DNA from 4 places in the Streptomyces sp. NPDC058000 genome. Region 4 is predicted to be linked to each of the others. Evidence: riboswitches for the same ligand, from Rfam matches in the RefSeq annotation. Region 4 holds a riboswitch; each other region holds the start of a gene.
What was found. A riboswitch is a leader RNA that binds a small molecule or an ion and turns the genes downstream of it on or off. The one in region 4 is predicted to bind cyclic di-AMP.
Positions count from the first base shown of each region.

Region 1 (7,387 bases), on a different contig from region 4:
GGCGCGGTCGCCGATACCGCGCTTGGGGACGTTGAGGATCCGGCGCAGCGGGACGGCGTCCTCGGGGTTGGCCAGCACCCGGAGGTAGGCGAGGATGTCGCGGACCTCCTTGCGCTCGTAGAAGCGCACGCCGCCGACGACCTTGTAGGGCAGTCCGACCCGGATGAAGATCTCCTCGAAGACCCGGGACTGGGCGTTGGTGCGGTAGAAGACCGCGACGTCGCCGGCCTTGGCGTCGCGGGCGTCGGTGAGCCGGTCGATCTCGTCGGCGACGAACTGGGCCTCGTCGTGCTCGGTGTCGGCCACATAGCCGGTGATCTTCGGGCCGGCGCCGGCGTCCGTCCAGAGGTTCTTGGGGCGGCGGTTCTCGTTGCGCTCGATGACGGCGTTGGCGGCGGAGAGGATCGTCTGCGAGGAGCGGTAGTTCTGCTCCAGCAGGATCGTGGTGGCGTCCGGGTAGTCCTCCTCGAACTGGAGGATGTTGCGGATCGTGGCGCCGCGGAAGGCGTAGATCGACTGGTCGGCGTCACCGACCACGCACAGCTCGGCGGCGGGCGTCTCGGGCGTGCCCGGGCCGACCAGTTCGCGGACGAGGGTGTACTGGGCGTGGTTGGTGTCCTGGTACTCGTCGACGAGGACGTGGCGGAAGCGGCGGCGGTAGTGCTCGGCGACGTCCGGGAACGCCTGGAGCAGGTGGACCGTCGTCATGATGATGTCGTCGAAGTCCAGGGCGTTGGCCTCGCGCAGCCGCGACTGGTACATCGCATACGCCTGGGCCAGGGTCTTCTCAAAACCGTCGGCCGCCGTGCCCGCGAAGCTCTCCTCGTCGATGAGCTCGTTCTTGAGGTTGGAGACCTTCGCGCTGAAGGACTTGGGCGGGAAGCGCTTGGGGTCCAGATCGAGATCGCGGCAGACCAGGGCCATCAGGCGCTTGGAGTCGGCCGCGTCGTAGATCGAGAAGGAGGAGGTGAAGCCGAGCCGCTTGGACTCGCGGCGCAGGATCCGCACACAGGCGCTGTGGAAGGTGGAGACCCACATCGCGTTGGCCCGCGGGCCGACCAGGTCCTCGACGCGCTCCTTCATCTCGCCCGCGGCCTTGTTGGTGAAGGTGATCGCGAGGATCTGGCCGGGGTGGACGTGGCGCTCGGCGAGCAGGTGGGCGATGCGGTGGGTGAGCACCCGGGTCTTGCCGGAGCCGGCGCCGGCGACGATCAGCAGCGGGCTGCCGCTGTGCGCCACGGCGGCCTTCTGCTGGTCGTTGAGCCCCTCCAGGAGCGCCGCCGGGTCGATGGGCGGGCGGGCGGCACCGTCGCGGTAGTACGGCTCCCTGGGGGCGGGCGCGTCGAACTGCCCGCCGAAGAGGTCGGCGGGGACCTCCTCCGGGGCCGGACCGGGCTCGTCCTCGGGCGGCGGCGGGGGCTCCTCGTCCGGGGGGCCGAGGTCCGCCAGGAAGCTGTCGTCAAAGAGGCTGCTCATCGCCCACCGAGTCTAGGCCGCCGCACTGACAACCGGTCCCGGAGTCCCGGATTGGCCGGTACCGCTCCGGATCGGGCAATTCCTTGTGCGACCTGGGGCAAACCCGGGGCCGCTCACATTCAGGTCACAAAAAGGTTTCGGGCATATCGAACACCAGCCTTCACAGAAGCCACACGAGTTGGCTACGGTCTCGCTCGGGCAGCCCGCCGTCCCCGCGGACGACAGCGTTCGCACGGGCCGCCCCCGCCGAGTCCGGTCCTGCCCTCAAAGGCACCCGGAGCCGGGGACCCACCAGCACCACCGGGGTGAATCGACCGGTGCGACCGTCGCCAGGCGGACGCACCAGTCGTAGGGCAAGCCTTCCGTCAGCAGACCGCCCGAACCCGACAGCTAACCCGGTAGGCGGTCCACGGAAGGAGTCGCCGGCCTTGGCGTCCCATCGCAAGCCGCGCACCCCCATACTCGCCACGCCCGGCGGCCGTCGTACGGCAACCGGGCTCACCACCGCCGCCCTCGCCTCGGTCACCCTGCTCTCGCAGACCGCGAACGCGGCCCCGAAGGCACCCCAGCCGACCGTCGAAGAGGTCAAGGCGAAGGTCGACGGCCTCTACCAGCAGGCCGAGGTCGCCACCCAGAAGTACAACGCCGCCAAGGAGAAGGCGGACGGCCAGCAGCGCACCGTGAACCGCCTGCTCGACGAGGCGGCCCGACGCGCGGACAAGATGAACGAGTCCCGGCGCCGGCTGGGCGCGTTCGCCTCGGCGCAGTACCAGAGCGGCGGGATCAGCCCGACCGCCCAGCTGATGCTCGCCAAGGACCCGCAGCAGTTCGTCGACCGCAACCATCTGATGGAGCAGTTGACCGGGCAGCAGAAGCAGGCGATCACCGACTACCAGGAGCAGGCCGCGGCCGCCTCCCGCCAGCGGGCCGAGGCCACCAGCAGCCTGGAGAGCCTCCAGCAGTCGCAGACGTCCCTGAAGGAGAACAAGAGAAGCGTTCAGACCAAGCTGGCCGAGGCACGCCAGCTGCTGTCCCGGCTGACCGCCCAGGAGAAGGCGCGGCTGGCCGAACTGGAGCGCCAGAAGGAGGCCGAGGCCGAGCGCAAGGCCGCCGAACAGGCCCGCAAGGAGCGGCAGCAGCAGCCCAGCGGCGGCAGCAGCAGCGGCTCCGGCCAGGGCTCCGGGGGCGGCACGTCCGACAGCGGCTCGTCCTCCACCAAGGCCCAGAAGGCGCTCGCCTTCGCCCGCGCCCAAATAGGCAAGCCGTACGTCTGGGGCGCGACCGGGCCCAGCTCCTATGACTGCTCGGGGCTGACACAGGCCGCGTGGAAGGCGGCCGGGGTCGACCTGCCGCGCACGACCTGGGACCAGGTCAAGGTCGGCAGCCGGGTCGGCACCAGCGATCTCCAACCCGGCGATCTGGTGTTCTTCTTCAACGACATCAGCCACGTCGGGATGTACATCGGCGGCGGCCAGATGATCCACGCCCCGCACCCGGGCGCCAGCGTCCGGGTGGAGTCGATCTACTACATGCCGATCTACGGCAGCGTCCGGCTCGGGTAGCCGGCATGCGGGCGCGCACCCCGCGCCCGCGCGGAACCCACCCCCCACAGCCACCCCCCACACGCCACCGCGCGGTCATCCTCCGCCTCCGGAGTACGGAGCGGGATGACCGCGCGGTGAGCCGTTGGTACGGCGGTGCGGCGCCGGGGCCGCCGGGCGGGGGCCGGGGGCCGAGCCGCCGGGGTGCTCAGGTCCAGAGCACCGCGATGAAGATGTTGAGCATGGTGAGCCCACCGACCGCGCCGAAGAGCGGCTTGGCGAGCTTCTCCTCGTCGCGCTTGACGTAGACCAGCGCCAGGATCACCACCAGGACGGCCATCTTGATGCCGATCTTGATGTTGTTGAGCGAGTGGCCCTGCATCTGGTTCAGGCCGACCATCACGATGCCGGTGACCAGCATCGTCAGCGCACCGTGCAACATGGCCGGCACGAAGCGGGCGGTACCCGCGCTCATCGCCTTCATCTGGGTCAGGAAGCCGCCCAGGAGAGAGGCGATGCCGATGATGTGCAGCGCGACGAAGACATTGATTACTACGTCCATAGTGCTGGATCGTATCCGCCCCATAGCACGCTCTTTCCGGCAGGGCGCCCGTGATGCCCGCTTCGGTCAGGGCCCGCCGCTCCCGCCCCTCCCCCGGCCGCCGGCCGGTCATCGCCGCGCGGCAGTCGCTCGGAATCGGACAATGCCGGGCAAGGGGGGTCCACACCGTGACCCCGGGCTTAGCTTCCTCCTGCAGACGACCGGGCCCACACCCCGCCGGTCGCATTCGCCCCGCAGGGAAGGAAGTGACGGCCGCCATGGCGTCGCACCACACGGCCGGAGAGCGGCCGCCGCTCGCACCCCCGCCGGCCGACACCCGCACCGCCCGCGGCACCCGCACCGGGCTGCTCCTCGTCGCGGACCCGCAGCGCTACCTGGACGGCGCCACGGTGCTGGAGCGCACGGGCAGCCACCAGGCGACCGCGGTGGCGGGCTGGGCCCGCCGCCTCGGCAGCGTCCGCCGCCTCGGCAACCACCCCACGGCCGCCCCGGAACCCACACCGAAGCCCCCGGCCACCGCGGAACGCGCACGGGAGGCCACGGCCACCGCGCAACACCCGCCGCCCCCCGCCACCACCACGGACCGCGCACCGAAGCCCACAACCACCCCGGAACGGGCACTGAAGCCCACGGCCGCCGTAGAACGCGCGCTGAAGCCCACGACCGCCCCGCGCACCGTACTTGCCCCTCCCGCCCCGGCACCGGACGGCCGTGCCGCCCTGGCGGTGGCCTTCGCCCACAGCGCCCTGGGCAAGCCCTACGCCTGGGGCGCGACCGGCCCGGCCGCATACGACTGCTCCGGACTGACCCTGGCCGCCTGGCACGCCGGCGGAGTCGCGCTGCCCCGGACCACCTACACCCAGATCACCTCAGGCGCCCGCGTCGACTGGCCCCAACTCATCCCCGGGGACCTGGTGTTCTTCTACTCCGGCATCAGCCACGTGGGCCTCTACATCGGCGGCGGCGAGATGATCCACGCCCAGCATCCGGGCACACCCGTCCAGATCGCCCCGATCGACCGGATGCCCTTCGCGGGCGCGACCCGCCCGGGCTAGGGACTGTCGTCAAGCCCCCGTCGCCTGCCCAACAAGCGCGCCGGGCGGCGACCACCAGGCGGCCGTGTGACGGCCAACGGGCGGGTGAGCGTCGGCCGCCCGCCCCTCTCCGGCCGGTCCGGGGCGAGCTGCGCCCCTTCGACGTCGAAGCGCCGCCCCAGTCCCCCACCGCTGTCGACCCACATCCCGCCACCCCCGGTTTCGCCGTACGTGACCTCCGTCACTCGCACAACGCTCCCCGGCACGGCTCTGTGCCCACTTCCGGAAACTCCGGCGGAGATTCACCGGAACGATGAACTCCGCCGGCTTCCCGGCCGCCTACCCCCGCAGGAACAGCCCGAACCACCGGAAGATCTCCGGCACTTGGCGCTTCCAGACCGGCACCGTGTGTCCGCCCGCACCGGACGAGATCTGCTGGACGGTCACCGACGTCGGGTTCTTGGCGATCTCCTTGAGGCCGACCCCTGCCTGGTAGCCGTCGCCGTTCGCGCCCGAGATGTACAGCGCGAGGCGGGGCGGCTTCCCGGCCGCGTTGGCGGCCTTCAGGATGTGCAGCGGGTTGGTCTCGACGCGCAGCTTGGGGTCCTTGCCGGCGAGCGAATCACGTTCTATGGCCGGGTCGTTGTAGCCGGACATGCCGACCGCGGCGCGGTACCGGTCCGGGTGGGCCAGCGCCAGCTTGGTGGCGCAGTGGGCGCCCGCCGAGTAGCCGGCCAGGCCCCAGGAGTCCGGCTTGTCGCCGGCCCGGAAGTTGTCGATCACCATCTGACGGACGTCGACGGTCAGCCAGCTGTCGGCGTTGACCTTGCCGGGGAGGTTGACGCACCCGCTGTCGGCGTTGGGCAGGACGTTGGTCCGCGGCGCCACCAGGATGAACGGCTTGACCGCCCCGCTCTGCATCAGCGACCCGAGCTGCTCGTTGGCCTTGAGCGATCCGAACCAGGACTTGGCGGACCCGGGGTAGCCGGGCAGCAGCTCGACCACCGGGAACTTCTTCTGCTTATAGGCGGGGTCGTTGTACTGCGGCGGCAGCCAGACGTACACCTCGCCGTTGACGCCCGAGATCCGGCCCTTGAGATCGGTCATCTGGACGCCGGGGCCCATCACCGGGTCATCGGCCGGCCGGAACTGCTGGAGCACCTTGGGCTCGTCCTTGAGGTTCTTGCCGCCCAGGCCGTCCGCGCCGAGGTTCCGCGCCTGGTCGATGTGGTTGCCGGTGCCGAGCAGGTCGCCCCAACTGTCGTAGAGGTTATTGGCGTTGTTGACCATGACGAAGACCACCGTGATAGCGGTGACCTGCGCGAACAACAACATCAGCAGCCGTGCCAGCCCCCGCAGCGGAGGTGGTCCGGCCACTCGACCCCACAGGGTGAACGGCAGCACGAGGGCGACGATCAACAGCAGGATCGAGAAGAGGAAGAAGGGCGTACCCGTCAGGCTCATCGGATCTCGTTTCCAGGACGTATGCGCGTAGGGCGTGGGCGTGGTTCCGGCCCCGCCTTCGGGCAGCGAGCCTCTCCGGGCCCTTAGATGGCGATCCGCGCGATCCTGGTTGCCCGCCTTGGGCCCTTCTTTACGCGCCCCGTCCGTGCCCGCCGCATCGGGGACGGATCCCGATCATCCGCCCCCGGTCGCCCCCTTCTCGACAAAACCGCAGGTCAGACCAGCCGCCGCGCGGCCGCCCACCGCGTGAGTTCATGGCGGTTGGAGAGCTGGAGCTTGCGGAGAACGGCCGAGACATGTGACTCAACCGTCTTGACGGAGATGAACAACTGCTTGGCGATCTCCTTGTAGGCGTACCCGCGGGCGATCAGCCGGAGCACCTCACGCTCACGCTGGGTGAGGCGGTCCATGTCCTCGTCCACCGGCGGGGCGTCCGTCGAGGCGAAGGCGTCCAGCACGAACCCGGCCAGCCGCGGTGAGAAGACCGCGTCGCCGTCGGCCACCCGGAAGATCGCGTCGACCAGGTCCGTGCCGGTGATCGTCTTGGTGACGTAGCCGCGGGCGCCGCCGCGGATGACCCCGATGACGTCCTCGGCCGCGTCGGAGACGGAGAGCGCCAGGAACCGCACCGGCCGCTCGGGGTCGGCCATCATCGCGGCGCTGCGGCGCAGCACCTCGACGCCGCCGCCCCCGGGGAGGTGTACGTCCAGGAGGACGACCTCGGGGCGGGTGGCGGTGATGACCGTGATCGCCTGGTCGACGTCGGCGGCCTCGCCGACCACCTCGACCCGGGTGAGCTCGGTCCGGCCGATCTCGGCCTGGACGCCGGCCCGGAACATCCGGTGATCGTCGACCAGCACGACCCGTACGGTGCGGCCCTGGTCCTCGCCGCCGGCCTCGCCCTGCTGTGCGTCGTCGCTGCTCATCTCGTCCGTCCGTCCTTCGGTGTCTGCCTCGTCATGATCCCCTGCCCCGGTCCGCGGTGCCCCCACGGGCCCGTGGAGGCCCCCGGCGTCCTCCGGGGCGGCCGGTGATGTCGCCGCGCTCATTCCGGCCTCCCCTCCCCGCTGGTGCGGCGCTCTGTGGGCTCGCGCTCCTCGGTGCGCTCCATCTCCAGTTCGACGACCGTGCCGCCGTCGGGCGCGGCGCGCAGCCGGGCCGTGCCGCCGTTGCGCTCCATCCGGCCGATGATGGATTCCCTTACCCCCATCCGGTCCGCGGGGACCGCGTCCAGGTCGAAGCCGGGTCCGTGGTCACGCACCGAGACGAAGACCGTCCGGCCCTCCACCTCGGCGAACACCTGTACCGCG
Region 1 covers NZ_JBHVQS010000047.1:9,355-16,741, reverse strand. The annotation lists gene pcrA (DNA helicase PcrA) at 1-1,476, opposite strand, end outside; cyclic di-AMP (ydaO/yuaA leader) riboswitch at 1,711-1,897, shown strand; gene ACFVT2_RS32160 (NlpC/P60 family protein) at 1,905-3,038, shown strand; gene ACFVT2_RS32155 (hypothetical protein) at 3,226-3,579, opposite strand; gene ACFVT2_RS32150 (C40 family peptidase) at 3,837-4,634, shown strand; gene ACFVT2_RS32145 (alpha/beta hydrolase) at 4,953-6,077, opposite strand; gene ACFVT2_RS32140 (LuxR C-terminal-related transcriptional regulator) at 6,293-7,003, opposite strand; gene ACFVT2_RS32135 (PspC domain-containing protein) at 7,123-7,387, opposite strand, start outside.
Region 1: another riboswitch for cyclic di-AMP. It lies ahead of ACFVT2_RS32160 (NlpC/P60 family protein); the one in region 4 lies ahead of ACFVT2_RS30960 (transglycosylase family protein).

Region 2 (7,387 bases), on a different contig from region 4:
GGGGCCGGGGCCGGGCTGCTGCGTGCGCACACCGGGCTGGACGGGCGCGGCGTCGAGGCGCTCTCCGGGGAACTGTTCCTGCGGGGCAACCAGGCGGCGATGTGGCTGCTGTGCGGGGTGGCCGGGGCCGCGTTCCTGGTGATCTGGGTCGGGATGCGGATGCGGCGCGGGACGTCGGGCGGGGTGCGGAGGGAGGAGGGCGCGGGCGCGGTGGCCGCGTGAGGTGCGGGAGAGCGGTGAGGGCCCGCTGAGGTGCGGGAGAGCGGTGGGGCGGGCGGTGCCCACCGATCCCGGTGGGGCCCGGGCGGGGCCGCCTAGGATGTCGATCATGGCGATACCGGGCATCGAGCTGCACCACCTCCGCTGCTACCTGGCCCTCGCCGAGGAGCGTCACTTCACCCGGGCGGCCGACCGCCTCGGCCTCTCCCAGCCCACGGTCAGCCGCACCATCCGCCGCCTGGAGGAACTGCTCGGCTACCGCCTCCTGGAGCGCACCACCCGGCAGGTCACGCTCACCCCGGCCGGCGAGCGGCTGTACGACGAACTCCGCGGGCTGCTGCCCCGTTTGGAGACGGCCCTCCTCCCGGCGCCGGACGTGCCCCTCTTCCGCATCGGCTTCGCCTGGGGATTTCCGGCCACCTGGCCGCAGGCCGCCATCGAGCGGTTCGAGGCGGAGACCGGGGTCGGGGCGCGGGTCTTCCGGCGGGACGCGGCCCTGGCGGGGGTGGACAGCGGCGAGGTCGATATCGCGATCCTGCGCGGGAACATCACCGTGCCGGGCCTGACGGCGGTGACGCTGCTGCACGAGCGGCGGGTCGCCGCCGTATCGGTGCGGTCCCCGCTCGCCGCGCGGGACGAGGTCGGCTGGCGGGAGCTGGCCCGTATGCCGTTGGTGCTGAACGAGGTCGGCGGGACGACGGACGGGTCGGACTGGCCGCCGGAGGAACAGCCGGAAATCGCCGCCCGGTGCGGGAACTTCGACGAGTGGCTGGAGGCGGTGGCCGGGAACCGGGGCGTCGGGGTCGTACCGGAGTCCATCGGCCGGCAACGGGTGCACCCGTTCATCTCCTTCGTGGCGATCCCCGACGCGCCCCTGATGCCGTTGCAGCTCGTCTTTCCGCGGCACCACGGGCATCCGCTGACCCGGCGCTTCCTCGCCCACGCGCAGGCCACGGTCCATCAGTGCGAGGGCGGGGGGCGGGGGACGGCGCCGGAGCCCGGTGGGGGGAACCCGTAGGGGGTGGGGCGGCCCCAGCCTGCTCCTACCCCGTTCGGCGCAGGAGGACTCGCCGGCCGGCGCCGTGGCGGCAAGCCTTGAAGCGGCATGACGGCCGGATGCGGCACGACGGTCGGATGTGGCATGACGGCCGGATGCGGCACGACGGTCGGATGTGGCATGACCGACGCAACGGGATCGGTTCGCCAGCGAGGACGGTCCGGCGGCTGGGGTCGGAACGGGCAGTGCGGGCGGAGCGCGGCGGTGCCGGACCCGTACCGGGTGTCACCCGGGCGGGCGGAGTGGGAAGAGGCCGGTGCGGATGGTGCGAGGCGGCGGGAACCGCACGGGCGAGGAGGAACGGCGGGCGCGCCGCGACGCGTTGCCCTCGCTCGGTCGCCGGCTGGTGCGCTGGCTCCCCGCCGTCCTGATCGTCATCGGCGTGCTCTTCGACCTCGCCACGCCGCCCCAGTACACCGCGGCCCCGTTCCTCTCCGCCGCCCCTTTGGTCGCGGCCCCGCTGTACTCCCTACGGGCCACCGCCGCCACCGCCGTGGCCGCCACCCTCAGCGAAATCCTGCTCGCCACGTACCACGGCGTCGAGGACTACTTCCAGTCCGCCACTGAGGCGATCACGGTCATCGTGGTGGCCCTCCTGGCGCTCGGTATCAACCGGGTCGTCCGGCGCAGCGACGCCCGGCTCGCCTCCGTACGGGACGTCTCGGAGGCCGCCCAACGGGCCGTGCTGCCGGCGCCGCCCGACACCTTGGCCGGTCTCGCGGTCGCCGCGCGCTACGTGGGCGCCCGGGCCGGCGCCCGCATCGGCGGCGACCTGCACGCCATCCAGGACACCCCGCACGGCGTGCGGATGATCGTCGGCGATGTACGGGGCAAGGGGCTGGAGGCCGTGGAGGCCGCGGTCGTCGTGATCGGCGCCTTTCGGGAGGCGGCGGAACAGGAGGCCACCCTGGAAGCGGTGGCGGGCCGGCTGGAACGGGCGATCAAACGGGAGGGCGGGCGCCGCGCGGGCCTCGACCAGCACGAGGGCTTCACCACGGCCGTCCTGGCGGAGGTCCCCGCCGGGAACGAGTCCGTGCTCCGCCTCCTGAACCGCGGCCACCCGCCCCCTCTGCTGCTCACCCCGGACGGCGGCCTACGGGAGCTGACCCCGTCCACCGCCGCGCTGCCGCTGGGTCTGAGCGACATGGCGGGCTGGCCGGACCGCGCCGACGAGACGTTCTTCCCGGCCGGGGCGCTGCTGCTCCTGTTCACCGACGGGGTGACCGAGGCCCGCGACCGGGCCGGCCGGTTCTACGACCCGTGCGCCCGGTTGCGTGGCAGCCAGTACAGCGGGCCCGGCGACCTGTTGGACGTGGTGGTCGAGGACGTCGCCCGGCATACCGGTGGGGGACCCGCGGACGATATGGCGTTGATGGCGGTCCAGCGGCCCTTGGAGGCGTAGCCGGCGGGCTGGCCTTCGGGACGGGACGGGACGGACGGGACGGGGTGGGCGGTGCCTGTGGGCGGTTTTCAGGCGGCTTTCAAGGGCCCGGCAGTCCGCAGCTCGCAGTCCGCAGTCCTCACGGACGGGGCGGCAACGGGGACGCGCCCCCCGGCCCGGTCCCAGGGCCGGTCGGGGCGCGATCGGCCCGCGCTACGGCAGCGGCGGCCGCAGCCAGTGCACGCTCTGGCCGTGCGGGCCCGTCAGGGCGACCGGACGCTCGTCCACGGCGAGGGTCAGCAGCATCGCGTCCGCCGGCCCGAGGGAACGGTGCTCCGGCGCGGTGATCCACGGCAGCACGCTGTGGTGCTCCTGGGAGATCCAGTGCCCCCCGCCGTCCCGCTCGGCCAGCAGCGACCGGACGAGCCGGGCGAACTCCTCGCGCCGGGCCGGCGGAAGGTAGGTCAGCACCGCGCTGTGGAAGATGACGAGCGTCGCCTCGGGCGGCGCCTGGGCGGCCAGCGCCGGCAGCTCGTCGATCAGGTCACCGCGCACCAGAGTGGGGCGGGGCGACGTCCGCACCGCTTCGACGGCCGCCGAGAGCCGCGCCGTACGGGCCTCGTCACCGGGCCATACGAGGGCGCGCAGCCAGCGGAGGTCGTCCGGTTCCCCGACCGGGTCGAGCGGGTCCAGGTCGATGCCGCCGCGCCATACGATCTCGGGCAGCTCACCGGGCAGCACCGTGGTGCCGTCGTCGCCTCCGGGTGCGGCCCCGCTGGTGCGGCAGGTGAAGGTGACCGGGGTGTCCGGGGCACCGCCCTCGACGGGCGCGCCATGGCTCCCGTAGTCGCCGTGGCTCCCGTGGCTCCCGTGGCTCCCGTGGTCCCCGTGGTCCCCGTGGGGTCCCTCCTGGACGTACCGGTAGCGGTACCGGTCCGGGTGCAGGCACAGCCCCGCCGACGCCCCGACCTCCAGGAGGGCCAGCGGCTGCGGCAGACGGGCCAGCAACGGCAGCAATGTGGCGCAGCGGGCCGGTTCATTGGTCTGGGTGGAGCGTCGCATGATCACCGCGCGGACCTCGTCCCAGTGCCGGACCGTCCACTCGCGCCAACGCCCGTACGCCGCCTCACCGCGCGGGCCCAGCTCCGCGTGCGGACCGTCGAGGTAGCGCACCGCGGCGAGCAGCAGGTTCGGCTGCTGCTTGTTGCCGGCCGGCAGCGAACCCGCCAGCAGTTCGCAGAACTCGTCGTCCTGGCCGATCCGGGCGGACAGTTCCTCGTGCGCGTCGGACTGTCCCCGCGCCTGTTGCCAGGAGAACTGCCGGTACCGATCCGCCACTTCCCGTGGGTTGTTGACGGTGTTCCCGGCGGTCCCGGCGTTTCCGGTGTTCGCGACGTTGACGACCATGAGGCGACGTTATCCTCCTCACGTTCCGTAACTGCGGGGCGTCCCTCCGCATAACGACTCACGCACAATCATCACGAGATCGTTTGGCGGGGCGGTACCAACTCGCCCTGTTTGCGGCCGGGCTGGGGGTAAAAGTCCATGCCAGAGCTTCCTCGGGGGGCTTGCGGAACCCCCGTGGATTCGTGGGAACGCTTGGATTTCCCGCACCGTCTCTATTACTGTCCGATAACGGAGCGCGGTCGTCCCAGCCGTCGCCAGTGGCGGCACCGTGCGCCGACGCCGAATCCCGTACGCGCTGTTCCCGCACGTCCAGAACGACCTTTAAAGCCACCCGCCCGAGCCGGCTGTTCGCACGGCGCGACCGGTGTCCCCGATCCGTGTCCTCGACCCGAGTCGAGTCGCCCGGATCGACCGGTTCCGAGGGGCCTGTCGGATCCGCCTGGAATTGCTGGGAATTGAGTCGAGGGAACCGGGGAACCACCCTCTTGGGGTGAATCGGGCGCCTCTCGCCAGGGGGCGCTCGTAGGAGACCTTCCTGCTCCGAACCCGTCAGCTAACCCGGTAGGCGAGAAGGAAGGAAAGGAGTGCGCCCCCGTGGCGTCCAATAGGCCCGCCCCTCATGCTCCGTCCGCGTACGGCCTTGGTGGCCCCGCCGACTTCGGCGGCTCGGTCGGCTTCGGCGGCCCCGCCGGGCCCGGTGGTCCCACCGGCCTCGCTGTTCCCACCGCTGCCGGTGATCCCACCGCTGCCAGTCATCCCGCTGGTGTCGGTGCTCCCGTTGGCTCGGCCCATGTCCAGCCGCCCTACGGGGAGTTGACCGATCGGCGTCCGCACCAGGGCGCGTTCTCCCACGACCTGCTGGTCCCGGAACCGCTGCCCCAGGGGGCGCCGTCCCCGGGCGTACCGGTGCAGGGTGCGCCGGTGGCGGGCTCGCTGCCCGGTGGCGAGCCGGCGCTCGGCCTCGAAAGCGAGGGCGCCGACGGCGAGGGCGCCGATGAGGAGGGGTTCCCGGTCGACGAGTCGGGTGTCGGCGACGGAGCGGCCCGTCTGGTCCGCGGCAAGCACCGGGTGGCCAAGCAGCGCGGCGGTGGTCTGGCGCGCGGCGGCACGGTGCTGGGCGTCGGCGTGATCGCGGCGGTCGGCGCGAGCGGGGTGGCCGCGGCCGAGGGCCGACCGCCGGTGCCGATATCGATGCCCGACCCCGGTGGGCTGGTCGATGACGCCGCCGGCGCGCACCAGGACGCCGCGCCCCGCCCCGGTGCCAGCCCGTTGGCGGCCGGCGGCGGTGTCGCGCACGCCCCGACGGCCGCCACTTCGGCGGTCGCCGCCCCCTCCAGCCCCTCCGCACCCCTCTCCCAGGCCATCGCTCCTGGTGACGGCGCGCAGGGCGCGGCCGAGGCGCTGCGCAACCGCATCCTCCAGCAGGCCGACGGCCGGCCGGGCGCCGCGGAGCACGCCGCCGTCCTCCAGGCGGCCCACGACACGGGCGCCCAGCAGGGGGCCGCGGAGCGGGCCGCGACGGGCGAGGAGAAGCCGGCGGCAGCGCCGGAAACGACGACGGCGACGCAGCCAACAGTCGAAACGGCAGCCGAGACGGCAGCCGAACCAGCGGCTGAATCGGAAGCCGAAACGGCAGCCGAGCCTCAGGCAGGGGCGGAAGCCGCGCCCCGCACGGCGCCGGAGGCCCGTCCGGCGCCGCAGGCCGACCGGCCCACCGACGCGGCGAAGCCCTTCGCCGCCCCGGTTTCCTCGTACACCCTCGCCGCCGGCTTCGGGCAGACCGGCGACCGCTGGGCCGCGGACCACACCGGCCAGGACTTCACGGCCCCAACCGGCACGCTGGTCACGGCAGTTCACGACGGGACCATCACCCAGGCGGGCTGGGCCGGCGGCTACGGCTACCGCATCGTCCTCACCCTCGACGACGGTACGGAGCTCTGGTTCTGCCACCTGTCCTCGATGGTCAAGACGACGGGCCGGGTCCACACGGGCGACGTCATCGGCCGTGTCGGCGCTACCGGGAACGCCACCGCTCCGCACCTCCACCTGGAGGTCCGCCCGGGCGCCGGCGCCCCGACGGATCCGCTGCCCTGGCTGCACGGCCACGGGGCCACCGTCTGATCGATCCGGCCGGCTGCCCACGCCCCGTGGGCAGCCGCCGGGGAGCGCCGCCGGTCTCGGCCGCGGGGAACAACTCCCCCTGCGCCGACGTTGATACCGAACATGACCGTGACACACGCCCAGAGCTCAGCCCCCACTCCCAAGCCGCTCGGTTCGCTGTCCGTCTCCCCGCTCTGCCTCGGAGGCAACGTCTTCGGCTGGACCGCCGACGAGGCCGAGTCCTTCGCCGTCCTCGACGCCTATGTGGCCGGCGGCGGAAACTTCATCGACACCGCCGACGTCTACTCGGCCTGGGTGCCCGGCAACAAGGGCGGTGAGTCCGAGACCGTCATCGGCAACTGGATGGCGGCCCGCGGCAACCGCGACGAGGTCGTGATCGCCACCAAGGTCGGCGCCCACCCCGACCACAAGGGCCTGTCCGCCGCCACCATCAAGACCGCCGTCGACCTCTCCCTGAGCCGTCTCCGCACGGACTACATCGACCTCTACTACACCCACTACGACGACGAATCGGTCGAGGTGGGCGAGTTCCTGACCGCCCTCGACGAGCTCGTCCGGGCGGGCAAGGTCCGGGAGATCGCCGCGTCCAACATCTCCGCGCAGCGCCTACAGGAGTCGCTGGACTTCTCCGACCGCGAGGGAGTGGCCCGCTACGTCGCCCTCCAGCCGCACTACAACCTGGTCTCCCGCGACACCTACGAGGGCGAACTCGCCGACGTGGCCGCCCGTAACGGCATCGCCGCGGTCCCGTACTACGCCCTCGCCTCCGGCTTCCTGACCGGCAAGTACCGCCCGGGCGGCAGCGTCGACAGCGCCCGCTCCGGGAAGGCCGCCGGGCACCTGGAGACCGACCGCGGCCGCCGCGTCCTCCAGGCCCTCGACACCGTCGCCGCGGCCCACGGCGCCGAGGTGTCCACCGTCGCCCTCGCCTGGCTCGCCGCCCAGCCGACCGTGGCGGCCCCCATCGCCAGTGCCCGCACCCTGGCCCAGCTTCCGGCCCTGCTGGCCGTCACCGAACTCGCCCTCACCGACGTCGAGGTGGCCCTCCTCACGGCGGCATCGGCCTGACCCAGCACGATGTGCGGGGGCCCTACGGTCCCCGCACACCGCAACGGTGTCAGGACACCCCTCGGCGGTCGGTCCGCCGGCCCGGCCTCATCCGCGCCGGTCCGCCACCGCCCACGAGGCCAGCGCGACCCCGC
Region 2 covers NZ_JBHVQS010000038.1:58,434-65,820, forward strand. The annotation lists gene ACFVT2_RS29250 (DHA2 family efflux MFS transporter permease subunit) at 1-222, shown strand, start outside; gene ACFVT2_RS29255 (LysR family transcriptional regulator) at 329-1,237, shown strand; gene ACFVT2_RS29260 (PP2C family protein-serine/threonine phosphatase) at 1,539-2,678, shown strand; gene ACFVT2_RS29265 (DUF2332 domain-containing protein) at 2,871-4,064, opposite strand; cyclic di-AMP (ydaO/yuaA leader) riboswitch at 4,491-4,647, shown strand; gene ACFVT2_RS29270 (peptidoglycan DD-metalloendopeptidase family protein) at 4,878-6,185, shown strand; gene ACFVT2_RS29275 (aldo/keto reductase) at 6,288-7,253, shown strand; gene ACFVT2_RS29280 (hypothetical protein) at 7,341-7,387, opposite strand, start outside.
Region 2: another riboswitch for cyclic di-AMP. It lies ahead of ACFVT2_RS29270 (peptidoglycan DD-metalloendopeptidase family protein); the one in region 4 lies ahead of ACFVT2_RS30960 (transglycosylase family protein).

Region 3 (7,387 bases), on a different contig from region 4:
GGCGACGTCCGTGGTGAGCCGGTCGAGCAGCTGCTCGATGTCGGCGCCGGCCGCCGCCTCCTGGATGTCGTCGTATTCGGGCACCCGGCCTGGTTCGGTGGCCGCTCGGCGCCACGCGGCGTATCGGACGGCCTCGGCGAGGGCGCGGACGGCGCGCTCGGCGGCCGGGTAGGCGGGGATGCGGACGGGACGGGGGTGGGCCGGGGTCTCGGGGGCGGGTGCCCGGTCCGGGGTGTGCGCGGGGGCCGGGGGCCGGGGCGGGCCCGGGGGGTGCGGCGGCCGGGGCGGGGCGATGGGCCTGCCCCGGGCTTCGGGGGCGGGGCTCTGGGGCTGGGCGGCCGGTTCGGGGGACGCGTGCGGGTCGTAGGGCTCCGGTGGGGCCGCGAGCGTCGCGGCCAGGTCGTCCATCGCCAGGTGGACGACGGTGACCGGCTTGCCCGGGTCGGCGGTGGCCGCGGCGCGCAGGGCGTCGGCGAGCGCGGCGCCCTCGCTCTCCCCCGGGACGGCGGCGTCCTCCTCGGCCACCCACGGGATGGCGGTGACGACGACGGCGTCGCAGCCGGGCCCGGCGAGTGCGTCGGCGAGCGCGGCGCGGAAGTCCTCGGGGGTCGCCGCGGAGGGCAGCACGTGGGGGCGCTGCGGGCGCAGTCCTTCGGTGAGGCAGGCGTCGTAGGCCAGCAGGGCCAGCGATTCGGAGTTGCCCAGGATGGCGACGCGCGGGCCGGCCGGCAGCGGCTGGGAGGCCAGCACCAGCCCGGCGTCGATGAGTTCGGTGACGGTGTCGACGCGGATCACGCCGGCCTGGCGCATCAGGGCGGCGACGGTGCTGTCGGGGACCCGGACGGTGGGGACGGCGTGGCCCAGGGGGGCGGTGCCGTGGTGGCGGGCCCCCTTGGCGACCACCACGGGTTTCACGGCGGCGGTGCGGCGGGCCAGCCGGGCGAATTTCCGGGGGTTGCCGATGGACTCCAGGTAGAGGATCGCGACGTCGGTGTGCGGGTCGTCGTACCAGAACTGGAGGAGGTCGTTGCCGGAGACGTCGGCGCGGTTGCCGGCGGAGACGAAGGTGGAGATGCCGGCGATACCGCCGTCGCCGGGGCCGCGCTCGTGCAGTCCGCTGAGCAGCGCGATGCCGATCGCTCCGGACTGGGTGAACAGGCCGATCCGGCCGGCGCCGGGCATCTGGGGGGCGAGGGAGGCGTTCAGCCGGACGTCGGGGGTGGTGTTGATCAGCCCGAAGGCGTTGGGCCCGATCAGGCGCATGCCGTAGGAGCGGGCCTGGCGGAGCAGGGCGCGCTGTTGCTCGCGGCCGTCGGGGCCGGCCTCGGCGTAGCCGGAGGAGAGGACCAGCACCCCTTGGACGCCGTGTTCGCCGCAGTCGCGGACGACGTCGGGCACGCCGGCCGGGGGGACGGCGATCACCGCCAGGTCGACCGGCTCGGGGATCTCGCGCAAGGAACGGGCGGTGGGGACGCCCTCGGGCTCCAGACGCCGCAGGTCCTCGGGGAAGGCGTGGTTGACGGCGTGCACCCGGCCGGTGAAGCCGGCGTCGAGGATGTTGCGCAGGGCGGTACGGCCGACGCCGCCGAGGGCGCGGCCGGTGCCGATGACGGCGATCGAGCCGGGGGCGAGCAGGCGTTGGACGGAGCGGGCCTCGGCGCGCTGCTCGCGGCCGCGCATCACGGCCATGGACTGCTCGGTCGGTTCGAGGTCGAACTCCAGGCGGACGACGCCGTCCTCGAAGGTGCGCTTCTGGGTGTAGCCGGCGTCCGTGAACACCTTGATCATCTTGGTGTTGGCGGGCAGGACCTCGGCGGCGAACCGGCGGATGCCTCGCTCGCGGGCGACGGCGGCGATGTGCTCCAGGAGGGCGGAGGCGACGCCACGGCCCTGATGGGCGTCCTGGACGAGGAAGGCGACCTCGGCCTGGTCGTCCTCGGGGCGCTTGGCGGGCAGTCCTCGCTCGTCGATCCGGTCGTAGCGGACGGTGGCGATGAACTCGCCGCCCACCGTGGCGGCCAGGCCGACCCGGTCGACGTAGTCGTGGTGGGTGAACCGGTGGACGTCACGGTCGGACAGGCGCGGATACGGCGCGAAGAAGCGGTAGTACTTCGATTCGTCCGAGACCTGCTCGTAGAAGGAGACCAGTCGCTCGGCGTCGGCGGGCGTGATGGGCCGGATGCGTGCCGTACCGCCGTCGCGCAGCACCACGTCGGCTTCCCAGTGGGTCGGGTAGGCGTGATCCGGCGGCGTCTGCATGCGGACAGCGTACGGCGGGGCACTGACAACGGGCTCGACGTGCGTACGCTCGTTTTTCCGGGCCTCGCCGCAGCGGGACCGAGGGCCTAAGAGGAGGGCCGGGAAGCCCGGACGGGAAGCCGGGACGAAGGGCTTCGGGACCACTCCTGACAGCGTGCAAGAATGGTCTAGACAACAGTCACGACTTTGAAGGGCAACACCATGGCTGAGCGTCGCGTCAATGTCGGTTGGGCCGAGGGCCTGCACGCCCGCCCCGCGTCGATCTTCGTCCGAGCGGCCACCGCCTCCGGTGTCCCGATAACGATCTCCAAGGCCGGCGGCAACCCCGTCAACGCCGCGTCCATGCTCGCGGTCCTGGGCCTGGGCGCCCAGGGTGGCGAGGAGATCGTGCTGGCCTCCGACGCCGAGGGGGCCGAGGCCGCGCTCGAACGCCTGGCGAAGCTGGTCGCGGAGGGCCTTGAGGAGCTCCCCGAGACCGTCTGAGGAGCGCCGGGGCCGCGCGCCCCGTCCACTGCTTCTCCTGATGCGGCCCTGCCGCGGTGACCGGGACATCCGGCTACTGCGGCGGGGCCGTTTCGTTGCGGAGGCATCGCGGGAGCCGTGGCTTCGCGGGCCAGCGCCGGTGACGTCACGGGCAGCAATCCCCCGACCGGCGTCGCACCGACGTCCGGAAGCGCGCAGGGAAACAGGACGCCGGGGCATTACGCACGACCTCTGGTATGCCTCGCCCGGAAATTGTTCCGCTGCCCTATTTCGCCATTGCAGGAATCCCCCCTAGCCCGGAGATCACCCCGGCCGGAATCTTTCTCCGATGAATTCATCGCGCCAGGATTCCGGAAATAGAGCGCGAACGCCCAGCCTCGCCCTCCCGCCTTCCCCGCCATTCCTTCCGCACGCCAGCAATTCCCCTACGCTCCCTCTTTGTATACGGGGTGATTGTTAAGTGCGGGCGCGTGCCGTGTTGACGGGCCGTTTCACCTCCCTCACAGCGGGAGCGGCACTCCGCAGCCGGTACACGGGCAGCGACCGCTGAATGTGCGCCGCCATGAGGGCGCGCGCCCGTTCCGCGTCACCACGGGCCACCGCGTCGAGCACGGCGCCGTGTTCGTCCCACGAATCGGCGGGACGGGCCGGCGGCTCCACGACGTACACCCACTCGATCTTGCGCCGCAGCTGGGTGAGGAGCGCCGTGAGGCTGGGGCTGCCGGCCGCCTGGGCGAGCGTTTCGTGGAACCAGGCATCCAGTTGACGCAGGTCTGCGGGGTGGCCGTGGCGGGCCCGTTCCCGGCCGAGTCGCACCAGGCCGCGCAATACCTTCAGGTGGGCGGAGCTGCGGCGGGCGGCTGCACGGGCGGCGCCCAGCGGCTCCAGGAGGGCGCGGACGTCGAGCAGGTCGGCAGCGTCCTGTTCGGTGAGTTCGGCGACGCAGGCGCCCGCGTGGTGGCGGGTGGTCACGAATCCCTCGGACTGGAGGGTGCGCAGTGCTTCCCGCACCGGGACCCGGGAGACTCCGTACCGCGCGGCGAGAATGTCCTCGATCAGCCGGCTTCCCGGCGTGAGCACACCCGACACAATATCGTCGCGAATCGCTGTACACACCGCGTGCGCGGAAATGTGACCTCGCATCGTCCGTGCCTCCGCCGTAATCCCCGGAAAACGTCGCCGCTCGGCGACTTTCCCCGACTCTATTCGACCGGGGCGGACTTTCCCTCGGGACGTCGTGAATTCATCGACGCTTTTCGGCCGCTGGGCGGGGGCACCGTGCGGGCGGTACGCCGAGGGCCTAGGGAGAAACCGACAGCCCCAGGGAGACACCGGTGGCCCTACGGAGACAGCAGAGCCCCGGCGCGCCAGGGGTGGCGGGCCGGGGCTCCGGGGGACGGTACTGCGGCGGAGAGGTCGCGATCAGGTCAGACGGTGACGCCGTGCGCGCGGAGGTAGGCGACCGGGTCGATGTCCGAGCCGTAGTCCGGGCCCGTCCGGGCCTCGAAGTGGAGGTGCGGACCCGTGGTGTTGCCGGTGTTGCCCGAGAGGGCGATCTGCTGGTCCGGGGTGACCGTCTGGCCGACCGTCACCCCGAAAGACGAAAGGTGACCGTATTGGGTGTACGTACCGTCGTTCATCCGGATCACGATGTTGTTGCCGTACGCACCGCCCCAGCCGACCTCGACGACGGTGCCCGAGCCCACGGCGTGGACGGGCGTACCGGAGGCGGCATGGAAGTCGATACCGGTGTGGCTGCCCGAGGACCAGAGGCCGCTGGACGCCTTGTACCCGGTGGAGACGTAGGAACCGGTCACGGGTGCGACGAAGGTGTTGAGGCGCTTGCGCTCGGCCTCGCGGGCGGCGCGCACCTTGGCCGCGCGCTCCTCGTCGGCCCGCTTCTTCGCCACCTCGGCCAGCCGAACGGCCTCGGCCTCGGCCTTCGCCCGGGCCGCGGTGGCCTCGGCGGCCGCCTGCTGCGCGTCGGCCTGGGCCTCGATCCGCACGGCGAGTTCGTCACCCATCACGACGGACTGCTGGAGACCGGTGTCGCGGGGGGCCGACTCGTCCGTGGCGGCCAGCGCGGGCGACGCCACGGAGGCGACGACACCAGAGGCCGCGAGGGTGGCTATGCCGGCGAGGTTGCGGGTGGTACGAGCGGTGCGGCTCGCACGGCGGTGCTTCCCGGTGGCACGGGTGAACGCCATGTACTGGCTGGTCCTTTCCTTCCCTCTCGCCTACCGGGTTAGCTGACGGGTTCGGAGCAGGAAGGTCTCCTACGGACTCCTCCGAAGAGGGGTCCGATTCACCCCAAGGGACGGGTGGGTCCCCGGCTCCCCTGGCTCGCGCCGTACGGGGACTCGGCGATGACTGTCCGGTGCCACTGTTGTGGCGGACTTGTGACGAACAGCCGGACCGACGCTAAACGGGACAACTTTCAATCGGCAAACAGAACCGGATTTTTGTGCGGTACGCCACACGCGAATCGGGCAGCCGACGCAAGCGGGCGGGCAGCACCAGCCGCCCGCCGGACACGACCCCACGGAGTCACGCACTCCCGGCGCGCAGCCGACCAGGCAGGCGCACAAAGCGGCCCCCGTGGCAAGTAACCGCCACGGGAGCCGCTTTGTCGATAAGTCTCAATGAGTGACGAGCCGTCGGGTGACCGGACGTCACGCGGACGGTCAGCCGCTGACGACCGTCACCTCGCCGATGCCCAGCGCCTTGACGGGCTCGGCGATCTGCGCCGCGTCACCCACCAGGACCGTCACCAACCGGTCCACCGGGAAGGCGCTGACGACCGCCGCGGTCGCCTCGACCGTGCCGGTCTCCGCGAGCCGGACGTACAACTGCGCCTGGTAGTCGTCCGGGAGCTGCTGCTCCACCTGGTCGGCCAGTGTCCCGGCGACGGCGGCGGCGGTCTCGTACTTCAGCGGCGCGACGCCGACGAGGTTCTGCACCGCCACGTCACGCTCGGCGTCCGTCAGCCCCTCTGCCGCGAGGGTGCGCAGCACCGTCCACAGGTCCTGGAGGGCCGGCCCGGTGGACGCCGTGTCCACCGACCCGCTGATGGCGAGCAGCGCGGCGCCGGTCGCCCCCTCCGGGGAGGACGGCGCGGAGGAGCGCAGGACCTGCCCGAAGGAGCGCACCCCGTAGGTGTAGCCCTTCTCCTCGCGCAGCACCCGGTCCAGACGGGACGTGAGGGTGCCGCCGAGGCAGTATGTGCCGAGCACCTGGGCGGGCCACACCTGGTCGTGCCGATCGGCGCCGATCCGGCCGATGAGCAGCTGCGTCTGGACGGCGCCGGGACGGTCGACGATCACCACACGGCCGGTGTCGTCGGCGACGACCGGGGACGGCTTCGGCGGCTCGACGACGGAGCCCGTCCAGGCGCCCAGGGTGTCGGCCAGCGCCGCGTCCAGGTCGACGCCGGTGAAGTCACCGACGACGACGGCGGTGCCCGTGGCGGGCCGGATGTGCGTGTCGTAGAAGGCGCGGACGGCGGCCGCGTCGATCCGCACGACGGTCTCCTCGGTGCCCTGCCGGGGCCGGGACATCCGGGAGGTGACCGGGAAGAGCTCCTTGGACAGCGCCATCGCGGCGCGCCGGGCCGGGTTGGCCAGCTCGTGCGGGATCTCGTCGAGGCGGTTGCGGACCAGCCGCTCGACCTCGCTGTCCGGGAAGGCGGGGGCGCGCAGCGCGTCGGCCAGCAGGCCGAGGGCGCGCGGCAGCCGGGAGGCCGGGACCTCCAGGGAGACCCGTACGCCGGGGTGGTCGGCGTGCGCGTCCAGGGTGGCTCCGCAGCGCTCCAGCTCGGCGGCGAACTCCTCGGCGGTGTGCTTGTCGGTGCCCTCGGACAGGGCACGGGCCATGATCGTGGCGACGCCGTCGAGGCCCTCGGGCTCGGACTCCAGAGGGGCGACGAGGTTGATCTCCACGGCGACGACCTGCTGGCCGGGACGGTGGCTGGTCAGGAGGGTCAGCCCATTGGGCAGCTGGCTGCGCTCGGGCGCGGGGAAGGCCCACGGCTTGGGGGCGCCGCCACGCGGCTGCGGGTGGAACTCCATGGTGCTCACGGGGGCGTCTGCGGGGGTGGTGGCGTCGGTCACTTGGCCGCCTCCTCTTCCTCGGTGCCGGCGGCGTCGGTCTGCGCGGTGGGCTCGTAGACGAGCACGGCGCGGTTGTCGGGGCGCAGCCGGGCCTTGGCGGCCGCCTGCACCTCCAGCGGGCTGATCTCCAGGACGCGCTGGACGGCGGTCAGCGCGAGCTGCGGGTCGCCGAACAGGACGGCGAAGCGGCACAGTTCGTCGGCGCGGCCGCTGACCGTGGCGAGCCGGTCCAGCCATTCGCGCTCCAGTTGGGCCTGGGCCCGCTCCATCTCCTCCGGCGTCGGCCCCACTTCGGCGAAGCGGGCCAGCTCCTCGTCGACGGCGGCCTCGATGGCGGGCACCTCCGCGCCACCGGACGCCTTCACGTCCAGCCAGCCCAGCGAGGGCGCGCCCGCCAGCCGCAGCAGGCCGAAGCCCGCGGCGACGGCGCTGCGGTCGCGCCGCACCAGGCGGTTGTACAGGCGGGAGGACTCGCCGCCGCCCAGGATGGTGAGCGCGAGGTCGGCGGCGTCCGCCTCACGGGTGCCGTCGTGCGG
Region 3 covers NZ_JBHVQS010000031.1:51,062-58,448, reverse strand. The annotation lists gene ACFVT2_RS26455 (GNAT family N-acetyltransferase) at 1-2,259, opposite strand, end outside; gene ACFVT2_RS26450 (HPr family phosphocarrier protein) at 2,461-2,742, shown strand; gene ACFVT2_RS26445 (GntR family transcriptional regulator) at 3,199-3,885, opposite strand; gene ACFVT2_RS26440 (M23 family metallopeptidase) at 4,170-4,949, opposite strand; cyclic di-AMP (ydaO/yuaA leader) riboswitch at 4,962-5,118, opposite strand; gene ACFVT2_RS26435 (M16 family metallopeptidase) at 5,427-6,809, opposite strand; gene ACFVT2_RS26430 (M16 family metallopeptidase) at 6,848-7,387, opposite strand, start outside.
Region 3: another riboswitch for cyclic di-AMP. It lies ahead of ACFVT2_RS26440 (M23 family metallopeptidase); the one in region 4 lies ahead of ACFVT2_RS30960 (transglycosylase family protein).

Region 4 (7,387 bases):
CGCGTCGTAGCCGACGAGCTCCGGGCCGATCTGCTCGATGACGGCGAGGACGGCCTTCTCCACGCCCTTGCCGAGGTAGCGGTTCGGGTCGCCGTCGCGAAGCTCGACGGCCTCGAAGGCGCCGGTCGAGGCGCCGGACGGAACAGCGGCACGGCCGGTGCTGCCGTCGTCGAGGCCGACCTCGACCTCGACCGTGGGATTACCTCGCGAGTCGAGAATTTCGCGGGCTACGACGACGTCGATGGACGGCACGTTGTCTCCTTCATGGGTGTCTGGAGGTCTCGGCATGAGCCTAACGGCCCCGGGCGGATCCGCTCGCCTGTGGCCCGCTCCGTGGGACGGAATTACCCAACAAGCTGCCCAAAAGCCCAGTTCACGGGAGGTTTCCGCACGATGTTCGCTATGCGGGGAACGCCGCGCCCGGCCGCCCGGGGCATCGGGAAACGCTGCACGTCAGGACGTGTGCCAGCCGGGCGGCGCCGGGCAGGTGGACGGGCCGCGGCGCGGCGTCCGGACCCGGACAACGAAAGAAGCCCCGCCGTGGCGCGCTCGGGGGTACGCGCCGCGGCGGGGCAGCTCTCTGGGGCAACCGGGACGGCTCAGATGCTGAGCTTCTGGCCCGGGAAGATGAGGTTGGGGTTGCCGCCGACGACGGACTTGTTGGCGGCGTAGAGCGCCTTCCAGTTGGTGCCGTGCGCCTTGGCGATCTTGGCGAGGGTGTCACCGGACTTGACGGTGTAGGTGTCACCGGAGCGGTGCGAGTGCTGCGGGGCCGGCTGGGCCTTCTCGACCTTCTCGCGGACCGGGGCGGACTTCTTGGTGGTGCCCTGGGTCTGCTTGCGGGCCTCGGAGGCGCCCTGGCTCTTCTTGACGGTGGCACCGGAGGTGTCGACGTTGGCGGCCGGGCCACCAGCGGTCAGGTTGCCGGCGCCGGCGCAGGTCCAGGCACCCGGGCCCTGGAGGGCGAGGAGCTTCTCGGCGACGGCGATCTGCTGGGACTTGGTGGCCAGGTCGGCGCGGGCCGCGTACTGGGTGCCACCGGCGGCGGCCCAGCTGGAGTTCGAGAACTGCAGGCCACCGTAGTAGCCGTTACCGGTGTTGATCGACCAGTTGCCGCCGGACTCGCACTGGGCGACCTTGTCCCAGGTGGCGACGGAGGCGGCGGAAGCGGAGGTGGCGCCCAGCAGCGGGACGGCGACGGCGGCGCCGGCGACACCGGCCAGGGTGGCGACGCGGACGGCCTTGGAGCTGCGGCGGTGCTTGCCCTTGTTGATCAGCATCGTGCGTTCGTTTCCTCACCGACGCCTACGAGGTGAGCTGTCGGGTTCGGGCGTGAGCTGCCCGGCCGTGCGTGCCGCGGATGCGACACGCAGGGCTTCACCCCAAGCCGGTCGACCCGTTTTCACGGGCGGGGCCGGCACTTACCTTGGGTCCCCCGCTCCTGCCTTCGGCGCTTGCGCGTCGTCGACTCCAACCGCCGGCAGGACTCGGCGTGCGATCGGAGGGCCCGCTTTGGCGAGCGGTCCTGACCGTAAGCAGTAATCCCGTTGGTGTTCAAACCCCATCTTCTGAACCAAGTTGACCGTTTTTGATCATCGCGGCCAGCATTTCCGCAGGTAGGCCCCAGTATGGAAACGGGGGACGGGCCTGGACCCATCCCCCGCAACGAGAGCCATATCTCACTTTTACGAAACCGGGCGAACCGGCGGTAACTACCCCTGGGGTCGGCCGAGATCGAGCAGCTGACCGGGGTGGATGAGGTCCGCATCGGAGCCGATGAGGCCCTGGTTGCGGTGGTAGAGCGCGGGCCAGCCGCCCGGCAGGTCATGACTGTCGGCGATCGCTGACAGGTTGTCACCCGGGCGTACGCGGTAGCTGCCGTCCGCCGGGGGCGTGCGGGGCGCCTCCCCGCCGCGGGAGGCGTGCCGGCCGCTGCCGCCGTCCCGGTCGTCCCCGGCGTCCGCGCCACCGTCCGGCGCGCCGCGGTGCTTGCCGGTGGCGGGCGGCGCGGCGGGGTCACCGGGCTCGGTGGAGCCGGACGGAGCCGGGGAAGCCGGGTCGGACGGGGAGGTGGACGGCGTCCCGGACGGGGACCCGGTGGGCGCTCCGGAGTCGGACGGGGCGGGGGACGCGGACGGGGAGTCCGTCGGGCCCGGGGTCGCCGGGGGCGGGGTCACCGGGGGCGCGTCCGGGGCGTCGGTGCCGGAGTCGGAACCGGTGCCGGAGTCGGAGCCAGTGCCGGAGCCGGCATCCGTACCGGTGTCACCGCCGGAACCACCGCCGGAACCACGGCCGGAATCGCTGCCGGACGGCTCGGGGGTCTTGGTGGCCGGGCCGTCCTCGCCCGGGTCCCCCTTCGCGCCGGAGGCGTCCCCGGTCGCGTCGGAGTCGGAGGGGGCGCCGGTGCCGGTGTGGCGGTCGGTCGGGCGCGGCGTCGGCCGGCTGGTGGGGCCCGGGTCGACGGCGGGCTTGCGGCCGCCCTTGGTCAGGCCGGCGTGCACCGCGCAGCTGGGGAAGGCGTCCGGGCCGCGGTCGTCGAGGATCGCCTGGCCCACGGCTATCTGCTGGGCGCGGCTGGCGAGGTCGGGGCGGGAGGCGTAGGCGGAGCCGCCGTAGTCGTCCCACATCTCCTGGGTGAGCTGGAGGCCGCCGTAGAAGCCGTTGCCGGTGGCGGAGCTCCACATCCCGCCGCTCTCGCACTGCGCGACGCGGTCCCAGGTCGGCGCGTCGGCCGCCTGGGCGCCGCCCGCGGTGAACAGCGGCAGGGCCAGGCCCGCGCCGGTCACTCCTGCCGTGACAAAGATGGCCGGTGCTTGTCGGGGGCGACGATGCCGGCCGTTCCCGGAACGCATGCGGTTGCCTTTCGCGCGGCGGTTGAGTTGTCGGACCGGTGTCGGCGAGGTACCGGGCGGCAGCCCGGGGCCGGCCCCGATCGTCGGTGGAAAGGTAGCCGGGGTTACGGGCAGTCACAAGTCGGTGTAGCGGAGATCACGCGATGGTCACGTAGCTGACTGGGCGTCAGTTATGGAGTGATCCCTGGTCAGGACGCGGTTCGGGCGTGAACTCCACCGGCAGGGTGCGCAGTCCGCGCATGATGAGCCCGCCGCGCCAGCGCAAATCGTCTGGTTCCGCCGCAAGTCGGAGGTCCGGGAGTCGGGTCAGCAGGGTCGCCAGGGCGGTCTGCCCTTCGAGTCGGGCCAGTGGCGCGCCGAGGCAGTAGTGGATGCCGTGCCCGTATCCCAAGTGCGGGTTGTCACGCCGGGTGAGGTCGAGCACGTCCGGCTCGTCGAACCGCGCCGGATCGCGGTCGGCGGCGGCCAGCACCACCAGGACCGGGTCCCCCGCGGCGATCCGCTGCCCGCCCAGCGTCAACTCCCGGGTCGCGTACCGCCAGGTGGCCAGCTCCACGGGCCCGTCGTAGCGGAGCAGTTCCTCGACGGCGGTGCCGAGCAGTTCGGTGTCGCCGGCCGCGATCGACTTCTGGAGCAGTTCGCGCTGCGCGGGGTGGCGGAGCAGGGCGTAGGCGCCGTTGCCGATGAGGTTGACGGTGGTCTCGAAGCCGGCGAAGAGCAGGATGAAGGCCATCGCCGCGGCCTCGTTCTCCGTGAGGTGCTCGCCGTGGTCGGAGGCCCGGATCAGCCCGGAGATCAGGTCGTCCCCGAGTTCGCCGCGCTTACGGTGGATCAGCTCCGCCAGATACGCCCGCATCTTCTTCACGGACCGGGCGACCCCGCCGCGCGGCCCGCCGCCGTGCCGGATCATCATGCCCGCCCAGTCGCGGAAGTCGTCCTGGTCCTCGGGCGGGACGCCGAGAAGATCGCAGATCGCGTAGATCGGCAGCGGGAACGCGAACTCGTGGATGAGGTCGGCGCTCCCCCGCTGCGCACCGTGCTGTTTCTCGATCATGGCGTCGATCAGCTGGTCGGTCAGCTCCTGTATCCGCGGCGCGAACGCGGCGACCCGGCGCGGGGTGAACGCCTTGGAGACCAGGCGGCGCAGCCGGGTGTGGTCCGGCGGGTCGATGTTCAGCAGGTGCGTCATCAGGTTGGCGCCGCGCTCGCCCGGAATGCCGGTCTTGCCCTTTCCGTGCGCGGTGTCGGAATGGTGCACCGGATTCTTCGACAGTCGGGCGTCGGCGAGCGCCTGCCGGGCGTCCGGGTAACGGGTGACCAGCCACGCCTCGACGCCGCTGGGGAGCCGCGTCCGGTGCACCGGCGCGTGCTCGCGCAGCCAGGCGTACGCCGGGTAGGGGTCGGCGGCGAACTCCCAGGAGAAGAGTTCGGGGACCGGACCGGCGGCGGCCACCGGGCAGGCGGTCGGCGGGTCGCCCTCCTGGCGGGCGTCGGGCCGGGTCTCCTGGTGGGCGTCGGACATCTGCTGCACACATCGACCGTAACCGGTGCCGCACCCGCCCCACCCCACGCAGGCACCTCACCCCACTCGGGGACCTCACCCCACTCAGGGCCTCAACCCGTCTCCACGCCCAGCCCCGCCAGGAACGCCGCCGCGGCCGGCGACGGCCCCAGTCCGCTCCACACCACCCGCTCGGTCCGCTCCGGCGCCGGCCGCACCCGCACGAGGTGCAGCCCGGCCAGTTTGCGGGCGGACACCTCCGGCACCATCCCGATCCCGAGCCCGGCCCGGACCAGCCCCGCCAGGAACTCCACGGTCGTCACCTCGAACGCCACCTGCGTCGTCAGCCCCGCCGCCCGGAACGCCTCCTCGCGCTGGCGCCGCGCCGCCGAGCCCTCGGCGTAGTCGACGAAGGTCTCCCGCGCCACCCGCGCCAACGTCGTCCACTTCCGCCCGGCCAGCGGATGCTCCGGCGGCACCACCACGACCAGTTCCCCGCGCGCCAGCACCTCCTCCCGCACGCCGACCGTGCGCGCCCCGGGCACCAGCCCGACGAACGCCACGTCCAGCGCGCCCTCCCGCACCCGCTCGATCAACGGATCGCTCATCTCCATCTGGAGGCTGATCCGCACCTTCGGATACTTCGTACGGAACGCGCCCAGCTCACGGGCGAGATCGACCGCCCCGACGGTGGAGATCGCCCCCACCGCCAGCCGCCCGCGCACCTCGCCGGTCACCGCCTCCACCTCCGCACGGGCCCGCTCGGCGGCCTGCAACGTCTGCCGGGCGACCGGAAGGAACGCTTCCCCGGCGACGGTCAGCCGCACGCTCCGGCTCGTCCGGTCGAAGAGCCGGGCCCCCAGCTCCTTCTCCAACCGCGCGATCTGGTGGCTGAGTGCGGACTGCACCACATGGCAGCGCTCCGCGGCCCGGGTGAACCCACCGGTCTCGGCGACCGCGACGACGTACCGCATCTGCTGGAGCTCCATGCGCGCGATCGTAGGCACGCACCGCCCCGCCACCACCCCTCCACCAGCCATCGCCATCCATCGCCATCCATCGCAATCGACGATCGATGCGATGAAAACTATGTGTTGGACCGATGGATGGCCCGAGCGGGACGCTGGGCCGCATGAACACCGCCGCGCACGCCGCGCACCACGAGACGGGACCGGATACGGGCTCCGGCGCCGACGCGAGGGCCAGCCGCCTGAGCCGCGGCACCCTGCTCCTGATGTCCGTCGCCGCCGGCCTCTCGGTCGCCGGCAACTACTTCGCCCAGCCGCTCCTGGACGTCATAGGCCACGACCTCCGCCTCTCCGCCGGCACCACCGCCCTGGTCGTCACCGTCGCCCAGACCGGCTACGGCCTCGGGCTGCTGCTCCTCGTCCCCCTCGGCGACCTCCTGGAACGCCGCCGGCTCGCGGTCGTCCTCTGCGCCCTGACCGCCGCCTTCCTGACCGTGACGGCGAGCGCCCCGAACGCCGCACTGCTGCTGACGGGCACCGCCCTCACCGGCCTCACCTCCGTCGCCGCCCAGGTCGTCATGCCGTTCGCGGCGACCCTGTCCGCGCCCGCCGAGCGCGGCCGGACCATCGGCACCGTCATGACCGGCCTGCTGCTGGGCATCCTGCTGGCCCGCACGGCCGCCGGTCTGCTGGCCGAACTCGGCGGCTGGCGCACCGTCTACTGGGTCAACGCCGTCCTGATGCTCCTGATGGCGGTACTGCTCCGCCTCCGCCTCCCGGCCCTCCGCACCACCGCCGGCCTCCGCTACCCGGCCCTGCTGCGCTCGACGGTGGCACTGTTCGCGCAGGAGCCGGTGTTGCGCTGGCGGGCGGCGCTCGGCGCACTGACCTTCGCGGGCTTCAGCGTCCTGTGGACGGCGATGGTGTTCCTGCTGTCGGGGCCCGCGTACGGCTGGCAGGAATCGACGATCGGGCTGCTGGGGTTGGTCGGCGCGGCCGGTTCGCTCGCCGCCTCGACGGCCGGACGCCTGGCGGACCGGGGACTGGCGCACCGCGTCACCGGCGTCAGCGCGTTCCTGCTCCTGGGCTCCTGGGGCCTGCTGGCGGCCGGCGGCGCGGGCGGCGCCTGGTCGCTGGCGGCCCTGCTGGTCGGCGTGATCGTGCTCGACCTCGCCGTCCACGCCGTCCACGTCAGCAACCAGAACCTCGTCTACGGCCTCCGCCCCGAGGCCCGCAACCGCCTCAACTCGGCCTACATGACCAGCTACTTCGTGGGCGGCGCGGTCGGCTCCGCACTGACCTCGATGGTCTGGGGCCTGGGCGGCTGGGTCGCCGTCTGCACCCTGGGGGCGGGGATGGCGGTTGCGGTGGTGGGGGTATGGGTGGCGGAGTGGCTCAGGCGGAGAACTCCCCGCGCCTGACGGCCGTCACGAAGGCCGACCAGCTTGCGGAGGGGAAGAGCAGCGCGGGGCCGGTGGGGCGCTTGCTGTCGCGTACGGGGATGTGGGCGTGGCCGGCGGCGACTTCCAGGCATTCGCCTTGATCGCCGCCACTGTGACTGGACTTGTACCACCCGGTGAGGATGGACGAGTCGGAGACGATGCCCTTAGTGCTGCCCATGCGCGTGTTCCTCTGCTGCCGACCTGACGAGGGCCAGTGACTCCTGTTGCGACAACGCGTCGCCCAGAGCCAGAGCGTAGGCCGTCTGGCAGGCACTCACCAGCGCCGGGTCATCCATCAAGTTCCCGGTCACGAAGCCCTCGACGTAGGCCACCGGGGCCGAGTCCGCAAAGCTCATGAGTGTGAGCAGACTCTGTTGGAGCGCATGCGCCCCCACGTTGTACGGCAGTACGTGGAGGCGCAGCCGCCCCGCCTCGGTCATGTCCGCGATCCTGTGCAACTGGTCGGCCATGACTCGCCCACCGCCGACGCGGCGCCGGAGAACGGCCTCGTCGAGCAGCGTCCACGCGACCGGCTGCATCGGTCCGTCGAGGATGCGGCGGCGTTTCGTTCGGATGACGACGAACTCGTCAAGCTCCTCGGCGGTGTAGTTCGGCCGGTAGGCG
Region 4 covers NZ_JBHVQS010000043.1:54,776-62,162, forward strand. The annotation lists gene eno (phosphopyruvate hydratase) at 1-252, opposite strand, end outside; gene ACFVT2_RS30960 (transglycosylase family protein) at 600-1,280, opposite strand; cyclic di-AMP (ydaO/yuaA leader) riboswitch at 1,288-1,463, opposite strand; gene ACFVT2_RS30965 (transglycosylase family protein) at 1,713-2,786, opposite strand; gene ACFVT2_RS30970 (cytochrome P450) at 3,019-4,374, opposite strand; gene ACFVT2_RS30975 (LysR family transcriptional regulator) at 4,467-5,342, opposite strand; gene ACFVT2_RS30980 (MFS transporter) at 5,486-6,742, shown strand; gene ACFVT2_RS30985 (DUF397 domain-containing protein) at 6,717-6,941, opposite strand; gene ACFVT2_RS30990 (helix-turn-helix domain-containing protein) at 6,928-7,387, opposite strand, start outside.